Regions from separate parts of the Sporosarcina beigongshangi genome, predicted to be linked through region 1. Evidence: riboswitches for the same ligand, from Rfam matches in the RefSeq annotation. Region 1 holds a riboswitch; each other region holds the start of a gene.
What was found. A riboswitch is a leader RNA that binds a small molecule or an ion and turns the genes downstream of it on or off. The one in region 1 is predicted to bind cobalamin.

Region 1 (7,837 bases):
AGCCTGTCATCTTCAGGCCGCTTTTCCACGCGCTTATATGCAGGGCGAGTAGTTCAGTCGCTTGAATGGTATTCGGCACGTATAGGTTGAGTGAAATACATTGATCGATATGACGTTGGCGGGCTGCATTTTGCTTCAATGTCCATTGTTGGTCGATGAAATAGGCTGATTTATAAAACCAACGCGTTTCCGGATTTAAATCGGGTGCAATGACTGGAATGGCTCCATCTAGCTGTTCTTCCACATAATATTTTTGAGTGATAGGTTCAACGCCGATGGTAGTAGCTGCTAGGGGCGCTGTCGATGAATGGGATGCTACTGCTGTCATAGAGCCGTTCCGCACCCCGTTTAACGCAACATCTGTCCGAAGTGATTGCCACGTTTTTGAATGGTATCCCCTCTTTTCAAAATACGCTCCGTTATGCCAGTCTGATTCTTTGAATAGTGGATAAGCTCCTTTTTCTTTAGCAAGCGTCATCGAAGCAGCTATCGTTAAATAGGCGATGTTCTCATATAATTTATCGGCGAATGCTACTGCCTCTGTTGATTCCCAACGGATTTTAGATAAAGCAAGTAAGTGGTGCCAGCCCGTTGTGCCGAGTTGTAGACCACGAAAATGAATATCTTCTGGTGTTGAATGAATGTTTAGGTCAATGGCATTGTCGAGCATACGCACTTGAATTGTGATGAGACGCTCCAATACACCAGCAGGCACCGCGCGGCCAAGGTTGATGGACGAATGGGTAAGCTGAGTTGGTTGTGTAGCGACAATCCTGACTTCAGATTTATCTACATGTTTATTTACTTTTTTCCGCTGGACTTCATCCTTATAATACATATGTGGAAAGCCTGTTGTCAGTTGGTTATGCATGATTTGCTTCATAAGGTCAATAGCGAAAATGGTCTTTTTGCTAAGTTTGGGATGTTTCACACACGCCATGTATTTTTCACGGAATGAGCCTCCCCCCTTCTGTTCATCATAAAAATCCTCAAGGGAATACCCCATAACCGCCCGCACCTCATATGGGTCGAACAAATACCAATTGCCACGGGATTCAACTTGTTCCATAAATAAGTCGGGGATATAGATAACTCTGTCACCTGTCGTACCATCAAGAAACTTGAAAATATCAATGTGGTGGACATCTAGGTAACTAGTAAATGTTGTTTGCTTGTTGTCACCCTGTTTTTGAAGTTTTCCAGCGTTCAGCAAGCTCGGTAATTCGGCAGTCATATATAGATGACTCATTGCCCAATAGGCCTCTGCTATTTTTTCAAGCCGTTGCTCTGTCTCATTTTGCATCAGAATCATTGCGATGATGAGCCATCGTTCTTGAGGAAGTTCAACAGGTTCATTGTCCGTATCCTTAGTAATATAGTTACTCATCATCATTTGCAAGGCACTGTAACTGAATAGTTTGTCGCGTTCCGGGGCGATCAAATTCCCAATAAACCGAAGCTCTTCTTGTGAATAACGTTCAACTAAAATCGGGTCATACGAACCAAGTGCTACCAGCCGAGTAATATGTGTCGCAAAATCCGTGTAAATGTTCGAGTCACGCTGTCTAGTATAGAGGTCATGAAGATGAATTCGTGTTGCGATAAAGGTCCAGTGTGGTTCGTGCTCACTCAATTGGCTAAGAGCGTGCGAAATCATTGATTTCGACCAATCTGCGTGGCTGCCGTTAGGGAATTTTTTGATCCATAATGTACTTTCTTCCAATAAAGAGGCTACTGCCTTCGTCCCAAAATCCATGGATAATTCAGTTAATAAATCTTGCTGTTTTGTTTGGCTAGACATTTTTTGTCTCCTTCCATGATTGTTGTTCAGAATCAAGCTGAATTCGCTCTTCAAAACAAAAAAGCAATAGTTCTACCTTTTCGGTAGAGCTATTGCTCATGGATCATTCGTTGGAAACAGAAGAGGGCCGTCCACATCATTTAAGATAGTCGCAGAACGACAGATTGATGGCGGGAACCTGCTCGCTTCCACCTCTCAACCCCCGAAGAAAGTGTCGCTTGACGATGGAGGGCAGGTCTTCTGGCTTGCGCTTCATTCTTCCGGCCAGCCTTCCCATGGATATTTCCACAGTGGCTTCTTTGGCGGTCGTCAGCGCTAACAGTTGCGGGGACAGCTCCGGATTTTCCGGATTCCCTTTTAAACCGATATCGGTACCCATTCATCGTTCAATAACTATATAGTGTGTACAATTTGCTAACTTAACACTACCATGTAGCCGGCAAAACGTAAAGGAGGAAGGGGCAATTTTGCAAGGCGGTCATAAGGTGGCTCATGCCGGTCATAACGCCCGTACCGCTGTGAAAAAACCGCACCCCTTCAACAAGAGGTGCGGCTCCGCATTTCGTCATTCTTCAATTAACCCTGACTCGATCAAAAATTCCTGTGCCACTTTTTCAACCATCATGCCTTCATTATCAACTTTAGCGTTCATTTTCTGCATCGCTTCTTCGTCGATCATGCCTGCTAGCTGCTTGAGTACCTCTTCAATTTCAGGGTACTCTTTAAGTGTTTCTTTTCGTACAAGCGGCAGTGCATGGTAGGGCGGGAAGTAGGATTTATCGTCCTCCAATACGCGCAAGTCGTAATCCTGTAACTGACCGTCTGTTGTGTAGGAGTTGATGACGTCGACTTCTTTGGCGCCGATGGAACGGTACATAATACCATGGTCCATTCCTTTGACGTCTTTAAATTTCAAGCCATATTCATTCTGAAAGCCGGGCAAGCCGTCTGGTCGGTCAATAAATTCAAAGACAGCACCGAGTATGAAGTCTTCGGAAACTTTGGCGAAGTCGCTGAACGTCTTGACGCCAAGTTCTTCGGCTTTTGATTCATCTAACGCTAATGTGTACGTATTATTGAAGCCAAATGTGTCGAAGGCGATAATGCCATCTTCATTGACAAGTCGTTTCGTAGTCGCGAGTGTCTCCTCGGCCGTGCCAGGATCTTCATGGTAATAGTTGACGACAATTGTCCCGGTATAATCGGGTATGACATCGATGAGACCATTCAACATAGCATTCCAGACGACGTTCGAGCCGCCGAGATTTTCTTTGTAAACGACTTCAATATCTGTTTTATGTTCAATTAATTGCCCCATAACATGGGACAAAATAATGCTTTCTGTATTGTTTCGAGAGCCTAGTGTTAGTGAATCTTTTTCGATGAAAATACAGCCTGACAGCATGCTGGCTACAAGTAGTGTCAGCATCAATACGATGAATTTATTTTTCATACTTACTTCAATCCTTCCGGCGTTGTCCATTTTTCAATTGCACCGAAGAGGGTTTCAAGTACAATCGCAAGAAGTGCAGCTGGAATTGCGCCAAGTAAAATCAAACCATCAATGCCACGTGTAATACCTAGGAAAATGAAATCTCCAAGTCCACCTGCGCCAATAAATGCTGCCAGTGTTGCTGTCCCGACGTTAATGACCGCGGCAGTTCGAATACCAGCCATAATGACAGGAAGGGCTAATGGCAGTTCCACTTTAAATAGAATTTGCATACTTGTCATGCCCATTCCTTTCGCCGCTTCAGTCGTCGCTTTGTCGACGTCTTTAATACCGGCGTACGTGTTGCGAATTATTGGCAACAAGGAGTACAGAAATAGTGCCGCGATTGCCGTTTTCACACCAATCCCAAAAATCGGGATCATGAAACCGAGCAAGGCAAGACTTGGAATCGTCTGCATGACACCAGCACCGCCAAGTACGACTGTTGTGAGTTTTGGAACACGAGTAATCAAAATACCGAGCGTAATCCCAAGAGCGATGGCAATGAGCATCGAGAAAAATACAAGTTGAATATGGACGGAAGTTGCTTCAAGCACTTCTTTCCATCTCATTTGTGATTGTTGAGCGAGTTGTTCCCAAATTGTTAAGTTATTCATTGGCTTTCCTCCGTTTCTGTCCACTGGCTGGACATAGCGGATAGCAGTGAACCTCGTGTCACGACACCTAATATTTTTTGATGTTTATCAACGATTGGAATAATACCTAAAGGTGCGTTATCCATCATAATAATAGCGTCTTTAGCGGTAGCTTCCTCGTGTAAGAACGGCTCCCGTGACCCCATAATTTCATCAATCGCTTGAATAGTATCTAGTTTTTTAATCAAATCATACGCGGAAACAATTCCGAGTAATTTATTGTCATCATCGACCACAATAAGGCTTGTAATTTTGCGCTGCCGGATAAGAGAAAGTGCTTTTTCCGGAGAGCGTTGAGGAAGAGAGGTAACGACCGATTCCGACATAATTTCGGTAACTGGCATGAGTTCAGGATTTTGGGTAATTCGATGTTTCCCAATGAACTCCTCTACAAAGCCGTGGGCTGGTTCATGTAGTAATTTCTCTGGAGTGTCCAACTGTAGAAGCTTACCGTCTTTCATAATAGCAATACGATCGCCCATTTTTAACGCTTCGTCCATATCATGTGTCACGAAAACAAATGTCTTATTCAACTTTTTGTGCAATGCACTTACTTCTGCTTGCAGTTGATCGCGTGTTAGTGGATCTAATGCGCTGAATGGTTCGTCCATTAAGATGATGTCGGGATTGCCTGCAAGAGCTCTTGCGATGCCAACACGTTGCTGTTGACCACCTGAAAGCTCCTTTGGGTAGCGTGTGGCAAATATGTCTGGATCAAGACCGACTAAATCGAGAAGCTCGTTGACACGGGCTTTGACTTCCTTAGGATTCCAGCCTTTTAGTTGGGGAACAATCGCGATGTTTTTTTCGATGGTATAGTGGGGGAAAAGACCAATTTGTTGAATGACATAGCCTATGTTTCTACGTAATTCTGACGGATTATAGGAATTGATATCTTTGCCGTTGATAGAAATCGTTCCACTTGTATGTGGTTCCATCTTGTTAATCATTTTCATCGTTGTCGATTTACCCGAACCACTTGGTCCAATCAACACGAGAAATTCACCTTGCTGAATATCAAAGCTGACAGATTTTACAGCTTGGAATCCATCACCATACACTTTGCTTACGTTTTCAAATTTTAGCATACGTACCTCCTGTAGTTTTTAAAAGAAGAAAAATATTTTTAAAAGTAGATGAAAAAATAATTTCTACTCAATAAAAAAGAAGCTCTATTTAGCTCCAATACTTGCTGGAACAATGCCTCGTATATACAGTATATCATAAATCGTTAAATTTTGCACTATTTACACTTGTTTCTATTATACGCTCTATTTATTGCTCGGTCGCAACAATTTCAATTAGAATGGACGAAGGGAAGGAAGTGTATCGTAAATGGATATGACGATTTTCATTGTTGAGGATGATGTCGCGATTTTTAATTCATTGAAAGAACGGCTTGGACAATGGTCACTTCATGTAACAGGACCAGATGATTTTCATGATGTTATGGGGGCTTTTGTTCAAGAGAAGCCGCATTTGGTGATGATGGATATTCAGTTGCCTGCCTACGATGGTTTTCATTGGTGCCGTGAAATTCGTGCAGTGTCGAAAGTGCCCATCATTTTTTTATCATCCCGTGATCATCCAATGGATATGGTCATGGCGATGAATATGGGAGCGGATGATTATATTCAGAAGCCGTTTCATACAGATGTGTTGCTGGCGAAAGTTCAAGCGATTTTACGACGTACCTATGCCTATGGGGAAGAGACGTCAGATGTACTGGAATGGAATGGTGCAATCATTGATATGAAGCGTGGTATTATTCGAAAAGATGGGACGGAAGTGGAATTGACGAAAAACGAGTTTTTTATCTTGGCAGTACTCGTCCAATCGACGGATGAGATTGTATCGCGTGACGATTTGATTCGCAAACTGTGGGATGATGAACGGTTCGTCAATGACAATACGCTGACTGTCAACGTGACTCGATTGCGTCAAAAGCTTACAGAGCTTGAGCTTGGCGAAGCAATCGTTACGAAAAAAGGGCTCGGCTATATGGCGGTCACAGTTTAGAAAGGGGCAACTATCCACATGTTCAGAAGTTATTTAAAAGATATGGCTAGCTGGATTAGTTTTTTCTTGTTGTCACTTGGCTTTGCAGATATGATAATTTGGCTTGATCAGGGAATCGACACGAAATTTTCGTCTGTGTTGTATGTGAATATTTTACTGATTATAGCCCTTATTCTATTTGTTTATTGGCGGTATAGAAAAGAAATGACGTTTACAAAAGAGTTAGTCACGTTCACAGGTGGTTCTACGATTGATTGGCATGAAGCATTGCCAGAAAGCCCTTTTAAGCGTGATGAAATAACGAAGGAAGTGTTGCAAGTAGCGGCGTTATCCTTTTCAGAGAAATTGGCTACTATTAAACAGGCAAATGTTATTGAAAGTGATTATACCGCTGCCTGGATACATGAAGTGAAAGCGCCGCTTACCGCGATGAAACTACTAATTGACGCTCATCGAACAGATCCGGCTATTCGCAAACTGGAAGCGGAATGGCTACGCGTCTATCTGTTGATTGATCAACAATTGTATATATCTCGCCTGCCGACCCTCGAATCGGATTATCTTGTAGAAGCTACTGCTATTCAACGATTGGCCGCTGCGGAAGTACGGGAATTGGCTACATGGTGTATGGAGAAAAATATTGCTGTTGAATTTGAAGGGGAAGACGCGAGGGTAGTAACCGATGTTAAATGGAGTCGATTCATTATCCGTCAAATCTTGACGAATGCAGTAAAATATAGCAGTGCGGGCAGTACGATTTGCATCTTAACTAGTATCAAGTCAAATGGTAACGTTGCACTGACCATAAAAGATGAAGGTCCAGGCATAAAATCGCACGATCTTCCCCGCATTTTCGATAAGGGATTTACTGGGGGGGCGGGACGACTTCAAAATGCCGCAACAGGACTCGGACTTTATCTAGCAAAAACAGTGGCGGATAAGCTTGGCATCACTTTGGCTGCAGAGTCAATTGTGAATCAGGGTACGACGATAACGATGATATTTCCGACTGAAAATGAATTTGATAGTATACAAACGCCGAGTAAGAATGGCTAAAAAATCCGTAAAAGTGATAGCTGCTTTTACGTTTTTTTTGCGTGAAAAGCCGAACATGACAACAATGTCACATTACCTCACAAGTTTGTCATGCAAATCGCACGACTGTAGTTTCAAACCGAGGTACGATAAGGACATGAAAAATAGGGAGGCATACAGGATGGACCAACATAAAACCGTTTTACATGCACAAAACGTGCGGAAATCATATGGTGCGCGAGGCAATGTTCAACAAGTATTAAAAGGAATCAATCTCCGTGTCGTTGAAGGAGAATTCGTCGGCATTATGGGATCATCTGGGGCAGGAAAGACAACATTACTCAATGTGCTTGCGACAATTGACCGTGCGACGGAAGGAGCAATCCTCATTGGGGGTTCTGATATTTCCAAGATGAAGGACGCAGAGCTATCCGCATTCCGGCGTGACAAGCTCGGATTCATATTCCAAGATTATAATTTACTCGATACATTGACAGTGAAGGAAAATATATTATTGCCCGTTTCACTAGGGAAAATGAAGAAAAGGGTGGCAGAGGCGGAGTTCAACAGTATTGCCGATATTCTGGGCATTAAGGATCTCGCCAACAAATACCCACATGAGATTTCAGGAGGGCAAAAGCAACGAACATCTGCGGCGCGTGCCCTTATTAATAAACCATCGATGGTATTTGCAGATGAGCCAACTGGAGCGCTAGATTCTAAATCGGCATCATCATTGCTCGGCACGATGGAGGATGTCAATAAGAAGCGTGGTGTCACAATTATGATGGTGACACATGATCCGGTGGCATCAAGCTATTGTAGTCGGGTTGT
Region 2 (7,837 bases), on a different contig from region 1:
GGCTTCATGAACATCAAATTAGCAACAGATTACCTAGGCGACATCGTCAAAACGGTTCTTGAGCAAGGTGAAAATTATGGTCGCTCAACCTCTGGTGCCAATGAAAAAATTCAAATCGAATTTGTTTCAGCTAACCCAACTGGCGACTTGCATCTAGGTCATGCAAGAGGTGCGTCACTCGGCGATTCCTTGAGTAATGTCCTTGATTTTGCTGGCTACGATGTCGCGCGCGAATATTATATTAACGACGCTGGTAATCAAATCAATAACCTTGCCTACTCCATTGAAGCGCGTTATTTCCAAGCACTCGGTTTAGACAAAGACATGCCGGAAGATGGCTACCATGGGAAAGACGTTGTAGGCATCGGGGAAGAACTAGCAGCACAATTTGGCGATAAATACGTCAACGTTTCTGAACAAGAGCGCTATGACTATTTCCGTAAGTACGGACTTGATTTTGAATTGGCGAAATTGAAGAAGGACCTCGCAGATTTCCGCGTATCATTTGATGTATGGTTCTCGGAAACCTCATTATATGAAGACGGTAAAATCGATGTCGCACTCGATAAATTGCGTGCAAACGGGCATATTTTTGAAGAAGATGGCGCAACATGGTTCCGTTCAACAACATTTGGAGATGACAAAGACCGTGTGCTCATTAAAAACGACGGCACGTACACGTATTTATTGCCTGACATTGCTTATCATGAAGATAAATTATTCCGTGGCTTTGACAAGCTTATTAACATTTGGGGCGCCGATCACCACGGCTATATTCCGCGGATGAAAGCAGCGATTGAAGCACTTGGCTATGACCGCGATACATTGGAAGTAAGTGTGGCACAAATGGTTCAGCTGTATAAAGACGGCGAGAAATTCAAAATGAGTAAACGGACAGGGAAAGCAGTTACCTTACGTGAGCTCGTAGAAGACGTCGGTTTGGATGCAGTCCGTTACTTCTTCGCTATGCGTTCAGGTGATTCACAAATGGACTTTGACCTTGACTTGGCCATTTCTCAATCCAATGAAAATCCGGTATATTACGCGCAATATGCACACGCACGGATTTCTTCGATTTTGCGACAAGCCGAAGAAACAGGCCTAGCTACATCAGTGGCTAACGTTTCTTTATTGCAAGCTGAAAAAGAATTGGAATTGTTGAAGAAAATTGGAGACTTCCCGAAAGTGGTCAGTGATGCTGCAAGATTGCGCATACCGCATCGTGTCGCGACGTATATTCAAGAACTAGCGGCAGCATTCCATAGCTTCTACAACGCCGAAAAAGTGTTGGACCCTGCAAATCAAGACTTGTCAGAAGCAAGGCTTGCACTCATTACAGCAGCACGCACAACAATTGCCAACGCATTAAAACTAATTGGTGTTTCAGCACCGGAAAAAATGTAACTGGATTGGCCGCTACACTGAGGATATATTTCCTTGGTGTGGCGTTTTTTTGGGGGGGAAAGTAATAATTCGCCTTCGAGCACCAATAACTTTTGTCTCCTCTCGACACCTTCAAAACTTGTAGTATACTAAAAGATATAGAAATTACATAGCCAAACATAAAGGTGCCTCGCCATTAAGAACGAGGTTAAAAGGGAAGTCGGTTGAAGTCCGACACGGTCCCGCCACTGTAAGTGCCAGCTTGTCGTCAAACGATATGCACACAAGTCAGGAGACCTGCCTTTATGAAAAAACCGGTTGCTTACGAGGATAGGCTTGGTGGAAATCGGTGCATTAATGCGTCCGCATTTTTACTAAACATTCCTCCGTACTCATACGGAGGATTTTTATTTGGAACAAAAAAAGGATAGATGAATGCTTTAATTTTTGCGGGAAACGTAGAAATTGAACCTTTTCTGTTCGATACGCCATTCAAAATCTAGACGCAATAACGAAGAAAAGGGGCAATGTGACATGCTACAAGGGGATAATTTAATAGGTGGCAACGGCAAGAAGTCTGAAGTAAAGTCTGTCACATTTGCTGATATGAAAGAAAAAACGACTCCATTTACGGTGACCGTCGATGATTTTACAGTGTCATCGGACTACGTCTCTTTACGGACGGCTGGTCCATTGAAAACAATGTCCTCTGCAGTGCATAATGCGGGAACTGGCTGGTATCGTGCATTTGTCAATCGTCATGTCGACGCCAATTACGCTTACGATGATGCTAAAGCCGAAATGGCTAGTTATTTAGAGCGGCAGGGTTTTCATGGCATGGAGACGGTTGGCATGATGACAGCGGTGATGACAGAACATGTGGAAGTGGAATCGTACCAAGGTGATTTTGGTACGGTTTTAATCGCGGTGACGGCTGGAATTGGCAATGCGGTTGACGTGTCGAAAGCACTTACCCGCGACCGGGAGCAACGCATCGGCACGATTAATACATGGATTATCATCAATGGCACATTATCCGACGAGGCATTTATTCAAGCAATGATTACTGCGACAGAAGCTAAAGCTAAGGCGATGCAAACGGAAGCCATTCAAGACCCACTGACAGGTACTATTGCGACGGGCACGTCAACGGACAGCTTGCTTGTAGCGGCAACGCAGCAAGGCGAATATTTATCCTATGCAGGGCCCATTACGCCACTAGGCAAATTGATTGGTCATGGGGTCTATGATTGTACTGCTCGAGCAATTCGTGCCTATAAACAAGCAAAGGGGTGGACAACGTGATACCTGCACATTTTATTGCGATTGCGATTGGTTTTTTACTGGACCGAATAATCGGTGATCCACAGACCTGGCCACATCCTGTTCGCTGGATAGGAGCGTTTATTTCTAAGCTGACATCCCTTTTGAATAAAGGACGTTTTCGCACTGGGAAAGGGGCACTAACGCTCTTTAGTATAGTCGGAATCGTTTTTATAATGGTCTTCATCATTGTCGCATTCGCTTATCAAATCAATTTATTTGTCGGTATTATTGTGGAAGCCATTCTGATTGCAATTGGACTGGCACAAAAAAGTTTACGTGATGCAGGATTAAGCGTTTACGAGCCGCTTGTTGCGAATGATTTACCGGAAGCGCGTAAAAAATTAGCGTGGATTGTCGGACGTGATACTGACAAGCTACAGGAAAATGACATTGCGCGTGGGGTTATTGAAACAGTATCCGAAAATACGGCAGATGGCATTACGTCACCGTTATTTTGGGCGTTTTTACTCGGTGCCCCAGGCTTATGGTTGTATAAAACGGTCAATACACTTGATTCGATGATTGGTTATAAGGATGAGCGCTATGAAAAGTTCGGCAAATTTTCTGCACGCGCAGATGATGTCTTGAATTTCATTCCGGCGCGGATTACGGGCTTTCTCATTATTTTTTATTCTCCAAATGAAGGCAAGCTAGGCTTGATGAAGCGCTTTGCAGGTTGGAACCGGGATGCTAGGCAACATCCAAGCCCGAACAGTGGTTTTTTAGAAGCGGCGACGGCTTGGCAATTAGGCGTGACGCTAGGTGGAAAAAGTACATATCGTGGCAAGGTATCTGAGCGGCCGGAAATTGGACCAGGCACAGTCCCACTTGCAGCAGCACATATTAAATTGACGATTAGGCAAATGCATATTGTTGCCTTTACTTTTTGGCTAGTCCTCACTGTGATTGGAGTGTTTTTCTATGCAATTGCCTGAACACGGTGCTAACCCACATCATGTCTATGAGCGACTAGGCATTGACTTGCCAGCGCGTGTATTGGATTTTAGTGAGAATGTGAATCCGGCGGGTCCACCGCAAGCAGTTCGTGTGATGTGGCCGAATTTATTGGCAGAGATCGGGGCGTACCCTGATCCAGCCGGAGAGCCATTTATATCGGCAGTCGCTGATTTTCACAACGTTTCCAAGTCGCAGCTATTTGTCGGCAACGGGGCGGCGGAGCTGCTGGCGCTTATCGCAGAACGTTATCGAGGCAAACGGGCGATTGTTGTCCATCCGACATTTTCGGAATATGAAGCGACATTGCATGCGAAAAATGTTGATGTCATCCGCGTCGTAGCCTCAGAAACAGACGGATTCAAGCTGCCTTTGAATGAGATCAAACAAGCGATGGTATCGGCTGCAGTTCTTTATGTATGTACACCAAACAATCCGACGGGCATGATGCCTGAACGCCGGGAGTTAACAGACTTAATTCGTTATGGTGCCGATGTGGGTTGTGACATTGTGTTGGATGAAGCCTTCATTGATTTTGTCGATGAAAAGCTGTCATTGATCTCGGCAATTAAAGAAAATCCACATGTCATCATTGTCCGTTCCATGACAAAAATGTACGCCATTCCCGGCATCCGGCTTGGCTATGTTGTTGCGAATGAAACCGTGATTGAGGGCATAAAAGAACTGGCACCGCATTGGAATGTCAATGGCATGGCGGCTCGGATTGGAGCGGTTTGTTTACCGGAAGAATCATTTAGGCAACAAGCGATTCAGCATAGCAATCGGCAACGTGAACAGCTTACCTCATTTCTCAAGTCGCATAACTGTACGGTGACGGATTCTGTGACGAATTTTCTAACGTTTAAGGTAGGACAAGGTCGAGATGCCAACAAGCTCTATTTGGATTTAGTAGAACGAGGGATTGTGCTCCGGCACTCCGAGAATTTCCGTGGTATGGACGGTCGCTGGTTCAGAATTGGCATGAAAAATGAAGCGGATATGGCTGTATTGACAGAGGAGCTGGAGCGATGGTTCGCGGAAAACTGACGTTCATAAGTGGTGGTGTTCGTAGTGGGAAAAGTGGCTATGCGGAACGATTACTCGTTAATGAAGTGCAGCAAAATGGTGGCCGTTTGGTCTATATTGCTTCCGGTTTAGCAACGGATCGAGAAATGCAGGAGCGCATTGAGTGGCATCGGCAGGACCGTGCCTCTCAAAACTGGCTGACGCTCGAGAAGCCGACGAAGCTAAAGGAAGTATTGTCCGTTATTCAACAAGGTGATACTGTCTTATGGGATTGCTTAACAACCTGGCTAGCTAATGAATTATATGAAGGCTGGGAAACAGGAACACCATGCATCCAGCAAAACGGTTGCATGGAACAAAAAGCACAGCAACTATATGAAACGATTGATGCGCTACTCTCTCAAGTTGCACATCTCGTGATTGTCTCCAATGAAGTGCTGGACGAGCTACCGTCAAAGGATGAAGAAACGAATCAGTATAGGCAATGGATTGGACAGATTCATCAACAACTCGTAGCAACAGCAGGTACAGCTATCGAGATGGATTATGGCGTAGCGACTTATTGGAAAGGGGAGTGAATTTATGAATGGACTTATGGTCTTAGGCACGGCATCAGATTCCGGAAAAACGATGATTTGTACAGCCTTATGCCGTATGTTATCCGACGAAGGTGTGCGTGTAACGCCCTTTAAATCGCAAAATATGTCTAGATTTTCCGCGACAACAGATAATGGCGAGGAAATGAGCCGTGCGCAATTTATTCAAGCGCTTGCAGCTAGAACGGTACCAGCGATTGAGATGAATCCGATATTGTTGAAACCGGTGGCAGGCATGAAATCTGAGGTGTTTTTTTTCGGAGAGAAATTCGGCCCAGTGGCAGGAATGGCGTACCGGGAACAGTTTTTTAATCGGGCGATCGCAGCCATACAGACCTCACTTAACAAACTGGCGGAAAGCTATGACACAGTCATTATTGAAGGTGCAGGAAGCCCTGCTGAGGTAAATCTCAATGACCGTGAGATCGTCAATATGCGTGTGGCAGAAATTGCGGATGTGCCTGCTGTATTAGTGGCGGATATTGACCGCGGGGGCGCCATTGCATCGATTGTTGGCACACTTCAATTGCTCCCTCCCGCACACCGTGCGCGCGTGAAAGCGATTATCATTAATAAATTTCATGGGGACGTTTCCTTATTCCAAGAGGGCATTGAATTTATTGAAACGTATACAGGAATTCCCGTTGCAGGAGTGATTCCTTACAAAGTCGATCACGGCATTGAAGAGGAAGATGCAGATCGTCCGGTCATGTCTGCACCGCGTGGCGTCGATATCTATGACGAGTGGGCGGCCCATGTGAAGGCAAACCTCAATTGGCCGCTATTGACAGACATTCTGTCGGAACCGAGGGAATAAGATGAATGGTATTTTGTTGGCACTGCAATTTTTTACAGCGATCCCGGTGAAGAAAGAGCTGCCGCTTGGTCGCAAGGAAGTGACGGCGATGTATGTGGCGCTACCATTTGTCGGAGCAGCAATCGGACTCGTGATGTATGCAGTATCGACCCTCATGTTAGACGTCGTACATGTTGGCCCACTTCTTGCCGCAGTATTCGTGCTGTTAGCGGGCATTGTATTGACCGGCGGCTTGCATTTGGATGGCTGGGCGGATACAGGCGATGCATTCTATTCCTATCGGGACCGTGCCAAGCGCTTGGAGATATTGGATGATCCGCGTCTTGGCGCGTTCGGGACGATGGCACTTGTGCTGCTCATCGTTGTCAAAATCGCCTTGTTCCATGAAATTCTAATGCGCGGGACAGCAAATATCGCGTTGTTTATCGTTATTCCTTTTTTAGCTCGAGCTGCCTTGAATGTTTATTTCACAACGGTTGGTCTTGCGAAAGATAAAGGAATTGCTCATTTTTTTAAGGAGAAGATGGCTGGCAATGTGGTCATTGGCTGCTCGGTGGCCGCTAGTGTGGTGTTGTTGGTAGCTGTTGGCTTATTGATAAATAGCTTGCTTCTACCAATTGGTTTGTTTGCTGTGCTGGCAGTTGCCCTTGTCGTGTTTCGTAGCTGGTCACGCAAGCATTTCGGCGGTGTCAGCGGTGACTTATGTGGGGCTTTCATCGAAGGAACGGAGGCTTTGTTATGGATGACCGTTTTGTGCTTCATGTAATCCGCCATCTGCCGACCGCTGGCAATGAATTGCGCAAGTACATTGGCTGGACAGATGAACCGATTATAGCGACAGAGGCTAAGTGTCTGTTACCCGCATCATTCGTTGTAGGTAGCGATTTGTTACGTGCTAGGCAGACAGCCGCTCTTTATTTCCCAGAGGCGGCATATGAAGCAAATTCGAATTGGCGTGAATGTCATTTTGGCGATTTTGAAGGAAAAACGTATGACGACCTTGAAAAGGATATGGACTATCGTCGGTGGATTGACGATCCTTATCAAAATGCACCGCGCGGCGGTGAAAGTTTGATGGCGCTAGAACAGCGAGTACTATCCGCCTTGAAACAGGTTTCAAATGGGGCGGTGATTGTGACGCATGGTGGACCGATTCGGCTCCTGTTGACGAGGTTTTCACCAATAGACAAAGAGTTTTGGTCGTGGCCGATTCCGCATGGAACAGGTTATCGACTGGAGTGGGCCAGTGAACAAGCATTTGAGGAGGGACAGCCATGCACGTCATTATCGGCGGTGCTCATAACGGCAAACGAGACTACGTGAATGCGATGTTGGCGAGTCGAAAAATCGAGTGGCTCGAAGGTTCTATACTGAGTGACCGGCAGCAATTGGACACGAATCAGGTAATCGTTGTTGCCGGCATTGAGAAGTGGCTTGCAGAGACAAAGCTGTCAGAAGCAGATGCGATTGACTATGTGTTGGCAATCGTAGCGGGTCGAGAGGCGATTGTAATTTTAACCGACATCGGCCGAGGAATTGTACCGATAGATGCACAGCACAGAAAGTTGCGGGATGCTTGCGGCCGACTCTATCAGCGGTTGATGGCGGAGGCAGATGAAGTGACACGGATTTGGTATGGCCTTGCACAAACTTTAAAGAAAAGGGGAGAAGGATTATGAAAATTTATACACGTACAGGGGATAAAGGGCAAACGAGTTTAATAGGTGGACGTGTT
Region 3 (7,837 bases), on a different contig from region 1:
TTGGACTAAACATTTTAGCAGCCGTTTTGTCAATGCCAGTGATGATGGTAGTTTACTATATTGGGCAAGGCATCATGTACAATAACTGGATTGCACCAATGGCATCCGTTCCAGGTGACATTATCCAAAACATTGTCGGTTTACTAATTGCGATTCCGGTATGTATCATGTTGAAAAAAACGCCTTATTTCAAAAGGAAGTTTTGATACGTAATAGGCGAGTATGGAGAGAACAAAAATGTTAAAAGCAATCTTTCATTTACCATCAAATGAAAGATTGCTTTTTTATAGAAGCGTCTGTTTACAGTTTACCCATGGAAAAATGTTTTCATTTCCAAGGTAGGAGTTTATTTTCAAGCCACTGAAGCAGTCGGTTAAACGTTAAACCAAGCAGTGACAAGACTAATACGCCTACCATAAGCTTCGTTGTAATCATTAAGTTCCCATAGTGTAAAACCATGGAACCGATCCCGTTTTGAGCTGCAATCATTTCTGCCGCTACTAGTAATAGAAGGGACGTTCCTGCCGCAAGCTTTAAGCCAGCAAAAATCATAGGTAATGCACCTGGCAAAATGACTTTTCGGATGACGTTAAAATGATTGGAGCCAAAGGTCACCGCGGCTTTTATCAGTATTTGATCAACGCTTTTAACACCTGAAAATGTGTTAATGACTACTGGGAAAAAGACCCCTAATGCAATAATCGTTACTTTTGACAATTCACCAATGCCCAACCAAAGGACGAAAAGTGGTAGCAGGGCAATCTTTGGAATCGGGTAGATGGCATAGACAACCGGCGTTCCGATTGCATCCGCCCATTTGGAGAAGCCTAAAATAAGCCCAACTAAAATACCGACAACTGATCCAATCAGATAGCCAACCCCTATCCGGTAAAGACTGGGACCAAGGTTTCGAGTAATTTCACCACTGATGAGCATATCCCATCCTGTCACGACAATAGCCGTCGGTGCAGGTAAGAAAAGTGGTGAAACGATTTTCGTGCTACAAATAACTTCCCATAAAACGAGCAAACCGATTAACCCTAGTACGGAAGCATATAACGGGACTTTTTTCTCAAGAAATGCGACACGATTCGTAATCATTTGTTTATGTACAGCCATCCCATTATCACTCCTTTAGTGCTTCGACAGCGTCATTACGAATGAGCTGCCAGATATCATCAGCATACCGTTCAAATTGTTCCCTATGCTGCTCTTCGCCTCTACCCATTTTCGGTAAATCAATATCGATAATACTTTTGATTCGGCCGGGGTGTCTGGACAAAACGATGACCCGATCAGCCAAATACACAGCTTCTTGAATATTGTGCGTCACGTAAAGTGTACTGAGCTGCGTGCGGTTCCAAATGGTTAACAGCTCTTCTTGCATCAATGTTCTTGTTTGGGCATCTAAAGCAGAAAACGGCTCATCCATTAGCAGTAAATCTGGCTCAACCGCAAGTGCCCTACCAATACCAACTCGTTGTTTCATGCCCCCAGACAATTGTTTTGGATAAGCATCTTTGAAATCCGTTAAACCAACCATATCGATATAAAAATCAGCCTTCTCTTTTAGCTCCTGTTTACTAACCTTCTTCTCCTCTAAACCGTAAATCACATTTTGGTACACCGTGCGCCAAGGGAGTAGGGCAATTTCTTGAAAAACAATCGCCAAATTCGGCTCCTTATCCATCATGCCTTCGAAATACACAGAACCACTTGAAGGTGACAAGAGTCCACCAACAATATTCAATAATGTTGATTTACCGCAGCCACTTGGCCCCACTAAAACAACAAATTCTTTTTCATTAATCGAGAAGTTAATATCTTCAAGTGCCGTCACTTCTTCTTTTTTCGCAGACGTGAATTTTTTACCTACATTTTCAATGACAATCTTCATTTACTTCACTTCCCTAATTGTTTCAATGCTTCTTCAAGTAAGTCTCCATTGACAATCTCCGTTGAATTAATTGAGCTCTCAATTAATTGCTGCTTAGCATACCAGTCAATTTGCGTTTGGATGTCTGAAGCAAGTAATTTCCCATCACGATCCATGTAAGGAAGTCCTTTTTTAATCAATTCCTCTTCTTGGTCCGTGTATTTTGCAATGATTTGTACAACCTCTTCATAGTTCTCGCCTGGCACAATTTCACCATCGACTTTGTTGAGCACAGCGTCATAGTAGTAGCGAGTCGCTTTTGCATAAGCTTTCAAGAACTTTGTCGCTGCGTCCGTATTAGCCGCAAAATCTTTCGAGAAAAAGATTCCCGACGTTTGATATTCGATTTCCTCTCCTACATGAGAAATCACTTTTCCATATCCTTCACTTACTACTCGAGAAACATTTGGTTCATTCAATAAAATGGCATCCACTTGCTTGCTCTGTAATGTTTCCATAAGGCCTGGAATACTATTTAGCGGAACGAGCTCCACATCATCCGTCGTTAAACCATGAACCTCCAACAGTCTACCCGCCATATAATGATAAGTTGACCCGGTTTGTGTAATCCCAATCTTTTTTCCCTTTAAGTCTTCGATGGCTGCTACAGCAGAGTCGTTCGGGACTAATACAGCTGAAGAAGAATAACCTTCCTGCTCTCTTCCTTTATCCGCAACGATGACTAACTCTTCTCCGCTAGCCACCATATTGTATAAGCTCGCCGTAATACCAGTCGCGCCCACTTGGACATCCCCACCTGCCGTTGCAACTGATATCGGTTGCGCCGCTTCAAACCATTTCGCTTTAGCATCTAGGCCTTCCTCTTCAAAGAACCCCTTTTCAAGTGCGATAAATAAAGGTGCGGAACTCGTCAATTTCAACATTCCAATTTCAACTGCTGTTTGTTCAGCGGATGTAGCATCTGTGTCTTTCCCACAGCCGGCTAGTCCAAATGCTAATAAAAGGACTGAAATAAGTGTAATGATCATTCTTTTTGTCATATCATGTTCCCCCTAATTTTTGATATAATTGCCACTACGAATGCGGCTGGATCTAGGTAAAATGGGTATAGAAAAAGCCCCTACCATCCCTTGGAAAGGGACGAAGGAGCTCTCCGCGTTACCACCCTAAATTGACGAACCGATTTTAGACCGCTCATCCACTTCATTAGCAATTGAGTAAATCAGATGGCGTACTTCATACATATTGTTGCCTGAATTCACACTTACCATTCAGTCTCTGGTTGCTGCTCACAATATGATTACTGGACCATCTCTCAACTATATTTAATTTTTTTAGTAGTTTTCATTATCTTTTGCGCAAAAGTAATTGTTTTGAATATTACTGATGTTCAAACTAGAAGTCAAGCTTTTTATTTTTATATTGCTACTTGCATACGAAGAAATTCGATTAAATCTCCATTCCTACCTCAGCAAAAGTAGCCATATATGCCATCATACTGACGGCTGCATCTATAATCGGAAACGCTAAAGCTGCTCCTGAACCTTCACCGAGGCACATGTCCATCGTTAACATCGGTTCGATTCCTAGCAGTTCATTGGCCAGTCGCGCGCCCGGTTCGAGGGAAGCGTGAGAAGCGATGAAATAGTCCTTCGCTTTCGGCTCAATGGCTATTGCGATTAAGGCAGCTACTGTAGAAATATAGCCATCTATAACGACAGGAATTCGATTGGCTGCAGCCCCAAGCATTACCCCTGCCATACCGCCAATTTCCAGCCCTCCAACCTTAGCAAGAACATCGATCCCATCAGTCGGCTTCGGCTTATTCAACTCAATAGCTTTTCGAATGACTGCTACTTTATGCTCAATTCCTCCTTCACCAACTCCCGCGCCTCTCCCCGTAATTTCCAAAAGATCACAATTGCCCAAAACTGACAAAATAGCGGTACTAGGCGTCGTATTCCCAATCCCCATCTCACCCGTTCCCAGCAAATTAGCGCCCTTTTTCGCTTCCTGATTGGCCATTTCAATCCCAACCTCTAGCGATTTAACCGCCTCTTCTCTTGTCATCGCAGGACCTTTCACCATATTATCTGTCCCATGTTTTATCTTTCTATTGAACACACCAGCATCCTCTGGAATGTCACCTTTAATCCCAATATCTACTGCAATCACTTTCGCCCCAGAAACCCGACTTATGGCACATACACCTGGTAATCCTTTTGCAAAAAGTAACGTTTGTGCCCATGTGATTTCTTGTGGATTACCGGAAATCCCTTCTTCATAAACGCCATGATCCGCCGCCATCGTAATAATCGTTTTCTGATCAACTACAGGATAAAGCTTCCCCGTAATTCCAGACAATTGAATAGCAATATCCTCTAATCTTCCTAAGCTTTTAGGTGGCTTAATCAAGCTATCTACCCGCTCTCTCGCCTTTTCCATCATTACTTCATCCAATCCTTCAATCCTTTGAATCGTTTCCTCTAACAGTCGCATTTTTCATTCTCCTTTTCAAAAAAATAAAAGCCTGCAGTTTATTTACATAGTAAATAAACTACAGACTTTTCCATCGTCTATAAATAATAAGCAAATAGGCAGGTCTCCTGGCTCAGGGTCATCGTTTTATTTACCTTCCCAGAATCACTTCCAGTGGCATTCCAAATAAAACATCCCTTTACAGTGGCGGGTCCGCTGAAGACTTTCACTTCATTCCCTATTCTCCCCTAAGGGCACCTACTGCTTTTATTTAACTTTCTATTACGTTTATCATATAGGAGAATGCTGACAAATTCAATTGAGAATGTAATGAGTGTTCTAATCATATTGAAAAATAGGAGTCATTCGAATAAACACGATTGAATGATATCCTTACCAGATGATTGTTCTTGTTAAAAGAAAAACAATCAGGCACCCAGGTCGCTTAAGCAACTTGGATGCCTGATCAATAAAACATTTTTATTCTTCGTCAAAAATAGCTACTAGGCGGCCTTTAACTTCATGATTTTTCAGCTTTTCAATACCTTTATCAACTTCTTCAAATGGAATTGTAATAAGGTTTGGACTCATTTTACCTGTAGCAAAGCAATCATACACACCTTTTAAGTCTTCTACTGATCCACCATTACTGCCCAAAAGTTTAATTTCTTTTGTAATCATTAAGTACGTATTAATCGTAGATTCCAATTTACCCATACCCACAATTACGACTGTTCCTTGTACTTTTACAGCTTCTAGTGAGTCAGAAGTTGTTTGTCCAAATCCAGCAAAGTCAACAATAACATCACATTCTGCTTCTTTCATATCTAGAATTGTGTCATAAACTTTAGTAGCTCCTAATTCTTCAGCAAGTTTTCGAGCCTCTGGAGAAACGTCTGTTGCATATACTTCGCAACCTTTAATGAGTGCCATTTGTAAGGCAAATTGACCAAGTCCACCGATACCAACAATGCCTAACTTCGTACCTTCTTTTGCTTGTCCAATACTAAACAGAGCACGATAAGCTGTGATTCCTGCATCTGTAGAGGCTGCACCTTCTACAAAGGAAACACCTTCAGGAATGATTACGCATTGATGTTCAGGTACACGGACTTTTTCCGCATAACCACCATCATAGTTGTACCCAGCAGTTATTTTAGTTGCTCGGTCCATTGGGTTAACCCCAACACGGTCCCCAACTTTAATATTTTCAACACCTTCACCCACTTCAATAACAATCCCTGCAAACTCATGCCCCATAATAACAGGACCATTCGGGAATAGTGGCATCCAACCTGGATCTTCTAATGCTGCAACGTCCGAATGACATAGACCAGCAGCTTTCACATCAATAACAACTTGACCTGGGATTGCTTTCGGATCTTCTTTTTCAATCAATTCTAGCGGTTTATTCGTACCTGAAAATAGCCAACCTTTCACAACTATCGCCTCCAAATTGTTTTTTCTTTATCATATAAAAAACTCATTACAACTAACTTGAATTTAAAGTATCTTACAAATAAAACTTTACTCCTCGCCCTACTACTTGTCAATAAACTAGGATCTTTGTCGAAAAGGTGTCACTATCTGCCTGTGAAGTGGTCTAAGCATATTGAAAAAATAGCGTCCACCCCAAAAGTCACTTTCTTTCATGCAACTGTCGGTGTAACTGCCATACTTGTTCTGCAAGCCTCGGCACCGGACCATCTACTTCTATATCTCGAATAACTTCTTGAATAGGTAAATTGCGAACACGAGATGCCGGGACGCCCATTTCTTGTAGCCACTCAGCTAGTTGGGCAGAAGAACTCGCATACACAATACGGCCTAATCCCACCCAACCATGAGCTGCCGCACACATCGGACAATGCTCCCCAGATGTATAGACCGTCGCTTGACGTCTTTCTAAAGGTGTCATATTTTCAGCAGCCCAACGTGCGATAGCGAATTCAGGATGTTGGGTATGATCTCCGCCTGAAACACGATTATGATCTTCTTTCAGCACATCCCCGCTAGCTGAAACAAGAATCGAACCAAATGGCTCGTCTCCTATATGTAACGCATCCTTTGCAAGTTCTAGACAACGCTCTAAATGCTTGATGTCCGTCTTATTAATCATTGGGGCATCGCTCCTTTTGGGTTATCATTATATAATTTTTATGGACTTCACCATTTTTGGTATCAAGTTCTACAGTAGCTCAGATTTTGAATCGAACTTGCTCGATTCACTCCTTTGATTGATACATCTATCATACCGGAGCTGCCTAGCGTTTTATATGCGTTATTTGATTAAAGGCTTATATTATAGAATCTAAAAGAGTTCAAATAAACAACTTCTAAAATAGAATTTCAGTAAAACCAGACTCTTACTGACTGTCCCCATTTTATAACATCTTCAATATAAAAATCCTTCCAACGACACATCATATTCCATAAAAATATTCTCAAACAGCGTCTTATCAATCAATTTACGTAGGACACCATCGAAATAGCCTGCGATATTGCGAATCTCTTTACGCTTTGTCGCTCGTACCGCAATATGAAGAGCTTGCATGGCCAATTGTTCAAATAAATCCCCTTCGTTCTCGTACATGCTGAATTTCATCATACGTAAGGACTGTGCACGATAAATCCCGAACAATTGGCGTGCAGAAGAACTGTTACCAATCGTTGTGGACAATAGATCTTTTATTCCGTAGTAGGTGCTGGAGTCGGCTCCGCAGGATACGTATCTGTAAGAGTATTGTTCTTAATGTTTTTAGATTCAAAAGAAAAAGCTTCAGTTTCAGATAAAGTAGCCTCGTCCATACTGTCACAAGGGTTGTCCGCCATTGCCGGCGTGGTCAAAGTCGACTGGTCATCGAAGGGTAAAATAGTGTAAATGTTAGCGCCAAGTCCGTTCATAACAGGTCGAATATAATGGATACGCTCGATGATGCCGAGCTTTTCTAGCTTACGAATCGCACGACGAACGGTTACGTTGGACTTGCTGATTTTCTCTGCCATCGTGTCATGCTTTAAATGGGCAGCACCGTATTTTACCGAGTAACGGCGAATCATATCCAGTACGGCGCGATCTGTTGAATTCATTTCGTTCCAATTTTTGATAACATGACGGCGTGCTGCCTCGTCCATATCCTGTGTATTTGCGAAGTGTGCGTTCTCTTTTAAGTATGTTGTCATGGTGGTCATTCCCCTTTATTTTTTATATAGAGGGAAATGAGGAAATCGGATACACCTTTGAAAATTAATTTTCACTCTTCGTAGGGGTAACTCGACTACCTTTTTGGCCAACTCAACTACCTATCTAACGAACTGAACTACCTTTCACGAAAACTCGACTACCTCGGGGAAACTGGACTACCTTTTTGGCAAACTCAACTACCTATCTAACGAACTGAACTACCTTTCGCGAAAACTCGACTACCTCGGGGAAACTGGACTACCTTTTTGGCAAACTCA
Region 4 (7,837 bases), on a different contig from region 1:
CTTGGTAATCTAAATCCAAAGCAAGAGCCGATGACTCAAAATGATCGACAAAAAAGTGAATCGGAGCGAACGTATAAATAGAGCTTCTAAAGATGAGCTGCAGTCTTCGGATAGCAGCTTATTTTTTGTGCAAAATCATAATAATCTCTATACTTACGTATATAACCTGTTCATGGGATAATGTACGGAGAATGTGAGGTAGATACAATGTCATTTCAAAATTATCGATTAAGTAGTGAGATTATACGAGCGTTAGACGGGCTCGGCTATTCATCTCCAACAGAGGTGCAGGAGAAGGTACTTCCTGCTGCGTTAGACCGTAGTGATTTAGTTGTAAAATCGCAGACGGGGAGTGGTAAGACGGCGGCATTCGGCATTCCGATTTGTGAAATGGTTAATTGGGATGAGAATAAACCGCAGGCGCTTATTTTAACACCGACAAGAGAGCTGGCTGATCAGGTTAAAGAAGATATTACGAATATTGGTCGTTTTAAGCGTGTGAAAGCGGCTGCTGTTTACGGTAAGCATCCCTTTGCTTATCAAAAGGAAGAGTTGAAGCAAAAATGCCATGTCGTTGTTGGCACACCAGGACGTGTATTGGATCATATTGAGCGCGGGACGCTAGCATTTGAGAAAATTGAATATCTTGTATTAGATGAAGCCGATGAAATGTTGAATATGGGGTTTATCGATCAGGTCGAGGCGATTATTAGTCAGTTGCCGAAAAATAGAACGACTATGTTATTTTCTGCGACACTTCCTGAGAAAATAGCGACATTGAGCAGTAAATATATGGACAATCCGAAAAGCATTGAGATTGCGTCAACGGTTACGTTAACGGATCAAATTGATCATTCGTTAATTATTGTCAAGGAGCAGCAGAAGTTTGATCTTTTACGCGATGTGACAGTTGTTGAGAATCCAGATAGCTGTATAATCTTTTGCAGAACGAAGGATCAGGTGGATACCGTTACAGAACAACTTGAGAAGTTCTTTTACACTTGTGATAAACTGCATGGTGGCATGATGCAGGAAGATCGCTTTGCAGTGATGGATGCATTTAAGCGTGGGGAGTTCCGTTATTTAGTAGCGACAGATGTAGCGGCACGTGGGATTGATATTGATAGTATTACGCATGTCATTAACTACGATATACCGCTGGAAAATGAAAGTTATGTGCACCGAGTAGGAAGAACGGGGCGTGCGGGTAAAAGAGGGAAGGCGATTTCATTCGTCACACCTTATGAAGATAAATTCTTAGCGGACATTGAAGCCTATATTGGTTTTGAGATTCCACAACGAAATGCGCCATCTAAGCAAGCTGTTGAGGCTATGAAGGATGCGTTCATTGAAAAAATGGATCAATTGCCTAAGTTAAAAAGAGATAAAAGTGAGCTTGTCAGTAAAGATATTATGAAGTTATATTTTAATGGTGGTAAAAAGAAGAAACTGCGGGCATTTGATTTCGTTGGTACTATTACGAATATTCCTGGTGTGACGGGCGAGGATATTGGTATCATTAAAATCCAGGATACGGAGTCGTATGTGGATATTCTAAATGGTAAGGGTAAGCTCGTTTTAGATGCGATGCGCACGACGACGGTGAAAGGGAAGTTATTGAAGGTGCATAAGGCGAATAAATGATTGCAAAGAGGAAAACCAGTCTCCCTCCATTTCAGGTTTGAAATGGGGGAAGGCTGGTTTTTCAATGTGAGTTTATGAAAGGATGAGCGCGTTCGTCTGAATTACTCGCGAGTTCATCAATTACTTCTGCAAAATAGCGTAGCGTTCGCGCATTTTATTCGTAGCAACGACCATATTTTTCAATGCGGCAATTGTTTCCTCATGCTTTCTTGTTTTCAAACCGCAATCGGGGTTAATCCAAAATTGGTTTGGTTCAAGTACACCTAGTCCTTGTTCGATAACGTCGACCATTTCTTGGACTTCAGGTACCCGTGGGCTATGGATATCATAGACGCCTAGGCCAATGCCTTTGTCGTAGGAGAAGTCATTGAAGGCAGAAACAAGATCACCGTGGCTTCGTGATGTTTCAATGGAGATAACATCTGCATCAAGTCCGCTAATGGAGTCGATGAAGTCGTTGAATTCACAGTAGCACATATGCGTATGAATTTGCGTTGTATCCTGTACGGATGCAGTTGCCAGTCTGAAGGCATTGATAGCCCATTCTAGGTAATTGCTCCACTCCGATTTTTTAAGTGGTAAGCCTTCGCGAAGAGCAGGTTCGTCTACTTGAATGATGTGGATACCGGCAGCTTCCAATGCTTCAACTTCTTTACGAAGTGCAAGTGCAATCTGATACGTAACTTCTTTACGTGAAATATCATCGCGCACAAATGACCAGTTCAAAATAGTGACAGGCCCTGTCAGCATTCCTTTCATCGGCTTGTCAGTTAAAGATTGAGCATAGACGGATTCTTCCACAGTCATTGGGTCGATGAATGTCACATCTCCGTAAATCACCGGTGGTTTGACACAGCGCGAGCCGTAGGAAACAACCCAAGCCTTTTCAGTGAAGACAAAGCCGCCTAATTTTTCCCCGAAATACTCAACCATATCTGTCCGTTCGAATTCACCGTGAACGAAGACATCCAGTCCGATTTCTTCTTGAATCGCAACCCACTGTTTGATTTCCTCTTGGACGAAGTCACGGTATTGTGTATCTGTTGACTCGCCTTTACGCCATTTTGTTCGTGCACGGCGAACTTCCGGTGTTTGTGGGAAGCTCCCGATTGTTGTTGTTGGTAATAGCGGCAAATTGAATGTTTCTTGCTGCTTATCACGACGTTCTTTAAATGGCGATTTTCGCTTGCTGTCTTGTTCGCTGATGTTTTGCACAGCTTGCTGTAAGTCAGAGTGATTTCTTGCAGGTAAGTCCGCCAGATTTTGACGTGCTGTTATACTTTCAGTCACTGCATCAGCAATAGCTTGTTTCCCTTCACGCACACCTTTTACTAGTGTTGTCACTTCTACAAGTTTTTCATCTGCAAAAGCAAGAGCAGCTTTAATCGTTGCGTCTAGCTTTACCTCAGACTGAATCGTAACAGGAACATGGAGTAGACTACTCGAGGGCTGTACACAAATGCGATCTGCTGGCACGAGCTGTGTTATTGTATCGAGTAATGCAGCTTTTTCTTGCAAATCCGCACGCCATATATTGCGTCCATCGATTAAACCGGCAGCGAGTATTTTGTCCGTTGGGAATCCGTGCGCTTGTAATTGTTCAAGGTTTTTCTCAGTACCTTGTGCAAAATCAAGACCAATTCCGGCAACAGGTAAAGCAACAACTTCTTTATAGTGCTCAACGGCATCAAAATACGTTTGTAATAAAATATTGGCATTTGGAGCGGCTACACTTAGCTGTTTGTAAATCTCGATGACAGTTTGAATGTCTTCTTTTGTTAATGATGTAGATAGAATTGGTTCTTCAAGCTGGATCCACTGAGCTCCGGCATCTGCCAATTCATTAAGAATCTGACTATATAAAGGAATCAATTGCAAAATGAACGCTGGAATATCCTTTTTCGCATAGCCTTTTGATAGTTTCAAAAATGTATATGGGCCAATTAAAACAGGCTTGCCATCAATCGACAACTTCTCTTTTGCTTCGAGATAGGCAGTAAGGGGTTTATTTTCTGTGAGTACTAGTTTTTTCTGACTATATTCTGGCACAATATAGTGGTAGTTCGCGTTGAACCATTTCGTCATTTCTGATGCAACGGCTTGGTCATTACCCCGTGCAATCGAGAAATAGGTTGCGAGCGATACATCGCCGCCAGACCAATTGAAGCGTTCAGGGATCATGCCGAACATGACAGCTGTATCGAGCATCCTATCGTACAAAGTAAAATCACCGACAGGAATAAGATCAATGCCCGCATCTTTTTGTTTTTGAAGGCGTTCTAACCGAAGTTTTTCAATTTCCTCTAGGAATAGGCTTTCCTCTAACTTCCCAGCCCAAAAGGCCTCAAGCGCTTTTTTCCATTCCCTGTTACCCCCGATATATGGGTATCCGATCGTACTGCTGACAATTGACAAATCGTTTCCTCTCCTCTTTTTATGAAGTAAAGAAGTGTTATTAAGGAATAAAAAAACACTTCTAACGAAAGTTAGAAATGTTTACGCGCAGAAATAAAATAGATGCGTTGTCATCCTAACACTCCCTATCGACCGTAGGGTAGAGCGTTGCAAAAAGAGGCAGTTATCTGGCTTCAGCAAAATTGCTGTTACAGTGGCGGGACCGCGCCGGATTATCGTTTCACCGGCTTCACTTTTAAGATCTGGCAAATGTACAAATTACCAGACCACCTATTTCTATTGCTTTACTATATGATTGTCGATGTGTTCAAAGCTATCATGTATCTATTGTTCTGTCAAACAGAATATAAAGAATCATCAGATGGTTCAAATGTATTAACATATTGACAGGTCAAGTAGCAGATTAGGAGCATCATTCTACAGTGAATTTATATTTGTGGTCTCTTCTGTTGGATAAATATATTAATTAATTTATTAAAAAATATCATGCCTTTCCATATTGATTTTAACTGTTTTATTAATAAAAAATTGTGGAAGTGAGTTTGCAATGACTTGGAAACTCCTGTATTATTAAAAACTATAAATTAGATAGGTAGATTTTTTGTGGTTTATCTATTCTATTTGAAGGAATAGGAACCAAAATAAATTGAACAATTAGGAGGGAAGTGTATTTACACCGTCTAATTTAAAAAAGATGAAAAGGGGTAACAATTTCTTATGAAAAAAATTACTATCTTTCTCTCGTTTTGTATGCTTTTAATTCTTTCTGCGTGTAGTGGAGAGGCAAGTAAAGACAGCATTAAAGTTATTAAGTTTGCTGATGCTGGTTGGGATAGCATTCGTGTCCACAATAGTATTGCGCAACTCATTATTGAGGAAGGCTATGGTTATGATACGGAAGTAACAAGTGGTACGACGGCTGCAACGGTTCAGTCATTGGAAAAAGGAGATATTAACGTCTATATGGAATTATGGACAGATAATATTAAAGAAGTTTATGAAGCTGCAATTGAAAAAGGAAACATTGTTAATGTCTCTACTAACTTCGCTGACAATTCACAGGGGTTATACGTACCAACATATGTAATTGAAGGAGATGCAGAAAGAGGGATTGAGGCAATCGCGCCAGATTTGGAAACGGTTGAAGATTTAGCGAAGTATCCCGGGATTTTCGAAGATCCGGAAGATAAGACTAAAGGTCGTATTATTGGTGCTCCTTCTAGCTGGGCGGTTAGTGAACATTTAGAAACCAAGCTACAAGCATATGGCTTGGACGAGCAATATAATTACCTAGCACCAGGATCAGATTCTGCAATTGTGGCATCACTAGCAGGCGCATACAAAAATGGTGAGCCCTGGGTAGGGTATTATTGGTCGCCAACCTGGGTGACTGCAAGTTATGACTTAACATTACTTGCTGATAATGCGTACGATGAAACGATTTGGGAAGAAACAAAGGGAACTGAATTCCCGCCAAATGATGTTGTCGTTGCGGTCCATAAAGATTTACCAACTCAGGCAAAGGATGTTGTTGACTTCCTAAGTAACTACCAAACAAGCAATGAATTGACTGAGAATGCTCTTGATTATATGAATGAAAATGAAGCTGAACCGGTAGAAGCGGCTAAATGGTGGATGAAAGAACATGAAGATCTTTGGACAACATGGGTGCCAGATGATGTGGCAGAAAAAGTGAAAAAAGCTTTACAGTAATGATATTTTACTCAACGTAAAAAGAAAGAGGTGAGGAAGCGGCTGTCTGTTGAACAGTCCCAACCTTATGATTGAATTTCCCGATATACGTATACCAATAGGTAATGGTGTGGAAAAGTTCATAGATTTTTTAGCACAAAACTTTAGTGCATTTTTTGATTTTATTTTTGTCATTGCTTCAACTACAATTAAGGGGCTTGAATCAGCGCTCCTTTCAATTCCGTGGTGGGTATTTATCATCATCATCTTTGTATTGGGATGGTATTTTACTTCTATATACGGGGGACTACTATTCTCCTTTTTTATTTTCCTTATTGGTACATTTGATCTGTGGCCGGAAACGATGACTACAATATCAATTGTGTTAATCTCCGTATTGCTCTCCCTTGCAATTGGTATACCACTGGGCATTTTGACTGCCTTCAGTAAAGTGATGTCTGCCTTTATGCGTCCGATATTAGATGCGATGCAGACTATGCCAAGTTTTGTTTATTTGATCCCTGTTATTTTCTTTTTTCCATTGGGAAATGTACCAGCAGTGATTGCAACAATTATTTATGCCCTTCCTCCTGTCATTCGATTGACAGAGTTGGGAATTCGTAATGTTGATGAGGAAGTAGTGGAATCCGCACAATCATTTGGCTCATCGACTATGCAGATGTTAGTCAAAGTACAGTTACCGCAAGCGCTTCCAACGATTATGGCAGGCATTAACCAAACGACAATGATGGCCTTAGCAATGGCGGTTGTTGGATCGATGGTTGGCGCACAAGGACTTGGTGAACGAGTACTTTATGCGATTAATCGAATTGATATTTCACTAGGCTTTGAGGCAGGAATTAGTATTGTTTTCCTAGCTATTATTATCGACCGAATTACTGCGGGAATTGCTGAACGCCTTCAGAGACATGGGAGGAATGTGGCATGACTGTGAAATTAAAAGTTGAAAACGTCTCAAAGATTTTTGGATTAAGACCTAAACGAGCGATTCCTTTAATAGAGGCAGGTGTCTCAAAGGAACAAATATTGGCAGATACAGGTCATACTGTTGGGGTTTATGATGCATCGATGGAAATTATGGAAGGTGAAACATTTGTCATTATGGGTCTGTCGGGAAGTGGGAAATCGACCTTGATTCGCTGCTTGAATTTATTAAACAAGCCGACATCTGGAGCCATTTATGTGGATGGTGAAAATGTTGTAGACTATAACAAACAACAATTGAAATATTACCGCCAGAAAAAAATCGCCATGGTGTTTCAGCACTTCGGGTTATTTAGTCATCGGACTGTTTTAGAAAATATCGAGTATGGTTTAGAAATAAGAGGAATTGACAAAACGGAACGTAGACAAATTGCGCAGAAACATTTAGAAACAGTAGGGCTTAAAGGGTATGAGCATCAATATCCAGAGGAGTTATCTGGAGGAATGCGCCAGCGTGTAGGCATTGCAAGAGCACTTGCAAATGATCCAGACATCTTATTGATGGACGAGCCGTTTAGCGCGCTTGACCCACTAATTCGCCGTGAAATGCAGTTGGAGCTGCTTGATATTCAAAATAGGCTACAAAAAACGATTATTTTCATCACTCACGATGTGAATGAAGCATTTAAAATTGGTGATCGTGTCGCTGTGATGAAGGATGGAAAAGTTGAACAAATTGGTACACCTGAAGAGATTTTAGAAAGTCCAGCAAATGACTATATTTCAGAGTTTATAAGAGATATCGATCGCTCAAAAATTTTACAAGCCAATCATATTATGGTGAAGCCTTATGGTTTGGTTTCATTAAAAGATGGGCTAAATATGGCGATAAAGGTGATGCGTGAAAATGGTATTTCCAGTGTTTTTGTAACGGATCGGAAACGCCATTTGCATGGCTTGTTGACAATTGACCAGGCAATCGACGGGCTAAAAGAAAAAAAGACATTGCAAGATGTAATGTTCAAAGAGGTAAAAATAGTTAGCCCAGATGATTATGTACAAGATATTATTCCATTTGTACTAGATTCAAAATATCCACTTGTTGTTGTTAATGAAGACAATCAGATAGCCGGAATCATTT

Region 2: it holds a riboswitch for cobalamin, as region 1 does, so the genes downstream of both, R2B77_RS12495 (adenosylcobinamide amidohydrolase) here and R2B77_RS05375 (ribonucleotide reductase N-terminal alpha domain-containing protein) in region 1, are expected to answer to the same signal.
Region 3: it holds a riboswitch for cobalamin, as region 1 does, so the genes downstream of both, cobT (nicotinate-nucleotide--dimethylbenzimidazole phosphoribosyltransferase) here and R2B77_RS05375 (ribonucleotide reductase N-terminal alpha domain-containing protein) in region 1, are expected to answer to the same signal.
Region 4: it holds a riboswitch for cobalamin, as region 1 does, so the genes downstream of both, metE (5-methyltetrahydropteroyltriglutamate--homocysteine S-methyltransferase) here and R2B77_RS05375 (ribonucleotide reductase N-terminal alpha domain-containing protein) in region 1, are expected to answer to the same signal.

The regions. Positions count from the first base shown of each region.
Region 1 is NZ_JAWLIR010000006.1:184,858-192,694, forward strand. It holds gene R2B77_RS05375 (ribonucleotide reductase N-terminal alpha domain-containing protein) at 1-1,801, opposite strand, end outside; cobalamin riboswitch at 2,015-2,196, opposite strand; gene R2B77_RS05380 (glycine betaine ABC transporter substrate-binding protein) at 2,367-3,284, opposite strand; gene R2B77_RS05385 (ABC transporter permease) at 3,257-3,910, opposite strand; gene R2B77_RS05390 (betaine/proline/choline family ABC transporter ATP-binding protein) at 3,907-5,037, opposite strand; gene R2B77_RS05395 (response regulator transcription factor) at 5,285-5,968, shown strand; gene R2B77_RS05400 (sensor histidine kinase) at 5,987-7,024, shown strand; gene R2B77_RS05405 (ABC transporter ATP-binding protein) at 7,185-7,837, shown strand, end outside.
Region 2 is NZ_JAWLIR010000026.1:49,119-56,955, reverse strand. It holds gene argS (arginine--tRNA ligase) at 1-1,404, shown strand, start outside; cobalamin riboswitch at 1,550-1,702, shown strand; gene R2B77_RS12495 (adenosylcobinamide amidohydrolase) at 1,918-2,688, shown strand; gene cbiB (adenosylcobinamide-phosphate synthase CbiB) at 2,688-3,644, shown strand; gene R2B77_RS12485 (pyridoxal phosphate-dependent aminotransferase) at 3,631-4,710, shown strand; gene R2B77_RS12480 (bifunctional adenosylcobinamide kinase/adenosylcobinamide-phosphate guanylyltransferase) at 4,692-5,267, shown strand; gene R2B77_RS12475 (cobyric acid synthase) at 5,272-6,102, shown strand; gene cobS (adenosylcobinamide-GDP ribazoletransferase) at 6,104-6,868, shown strand; gene R2B77_RS12465 (histidine phosphatase family protein) at 6,841-7,425, shown strand; gene R2B77_RS12460 (bifunctional adenosylcobinamide kinase/adenosylcobinamide-phosphate guanylyltransferase) at 7,377-7,781, shown strand; gene R2B77_RS12455 (cob(I)yrinic acid a,c-diamide adenosyltransferase) at 7,778-7,837, shown strand, end outside.
Region 3 is NZ_JAWLIR010000013.1:24-7,860, reverse strand. It holds gene R2B77_RS08350 (ECF transporter S component) at 1-206, shown strand, start outside; gene R2B77_RS08345 (ABC transporter permease) at 328-1,119, opposite strand; gene R2B77_RS08340 (ABC transporter ATP-binding protein) at 1,127-1,897, opposite strand; gene R2B77_RS08335 (ABC transporter substrate-binding protein) at 1,903-2,937, opposite strand; gene cobT (nicotinate-nucleotide--dimethylbenzimidazole phosphoribosyltransferase) at 3,347-4,396, opposite strand; cobalamin riboswitch at 4,477-4,652, opposite strand; gene R2B77_RS08325 (zinc-binding dehydrogenase) at 4,856-5,815, opposite strand; gene R2B77_RS08320 (nucleoside deaminase) at 6,015-6,494, opposite strand; gene R2B77_RS08315 (hypothetical protein) at 6,771-7,055, opposite strand; gene R2B77_RS08310 (helix-turn-helix domain-containing protein) at 7,064-7,558, opposite strand.
Region 4 is NZ_JAWLIR010000008.1:203,577-211,413, reverse strand. It holds gene R2B77_RS06870 (hypothetical protein) at 1-81, shown strand, start outside; gene R2B77_RS06865 (DEAD/DEAH box helicase) at 208-1,644, shown strand; gene metE (5-methyltetrahydropteroyltriglutamate--homocysteine S-methyltransferase) at 1,765-4,053, opposite strand; cobalamin riboswitch at 4,201-4,348, opposite strand; gene R2B77_RS06855 (ABC transporter substrate-binding protein) at 4,777-5,772, shown strand; gene R2B77_RS06850 (ABC transporter permease) at 5,882-6,700, shown strand; gene R2B77_RS06845 (quaternary amine ABC transporter ATP-binding protein) at 6,697-7,837, shown strand, end outside.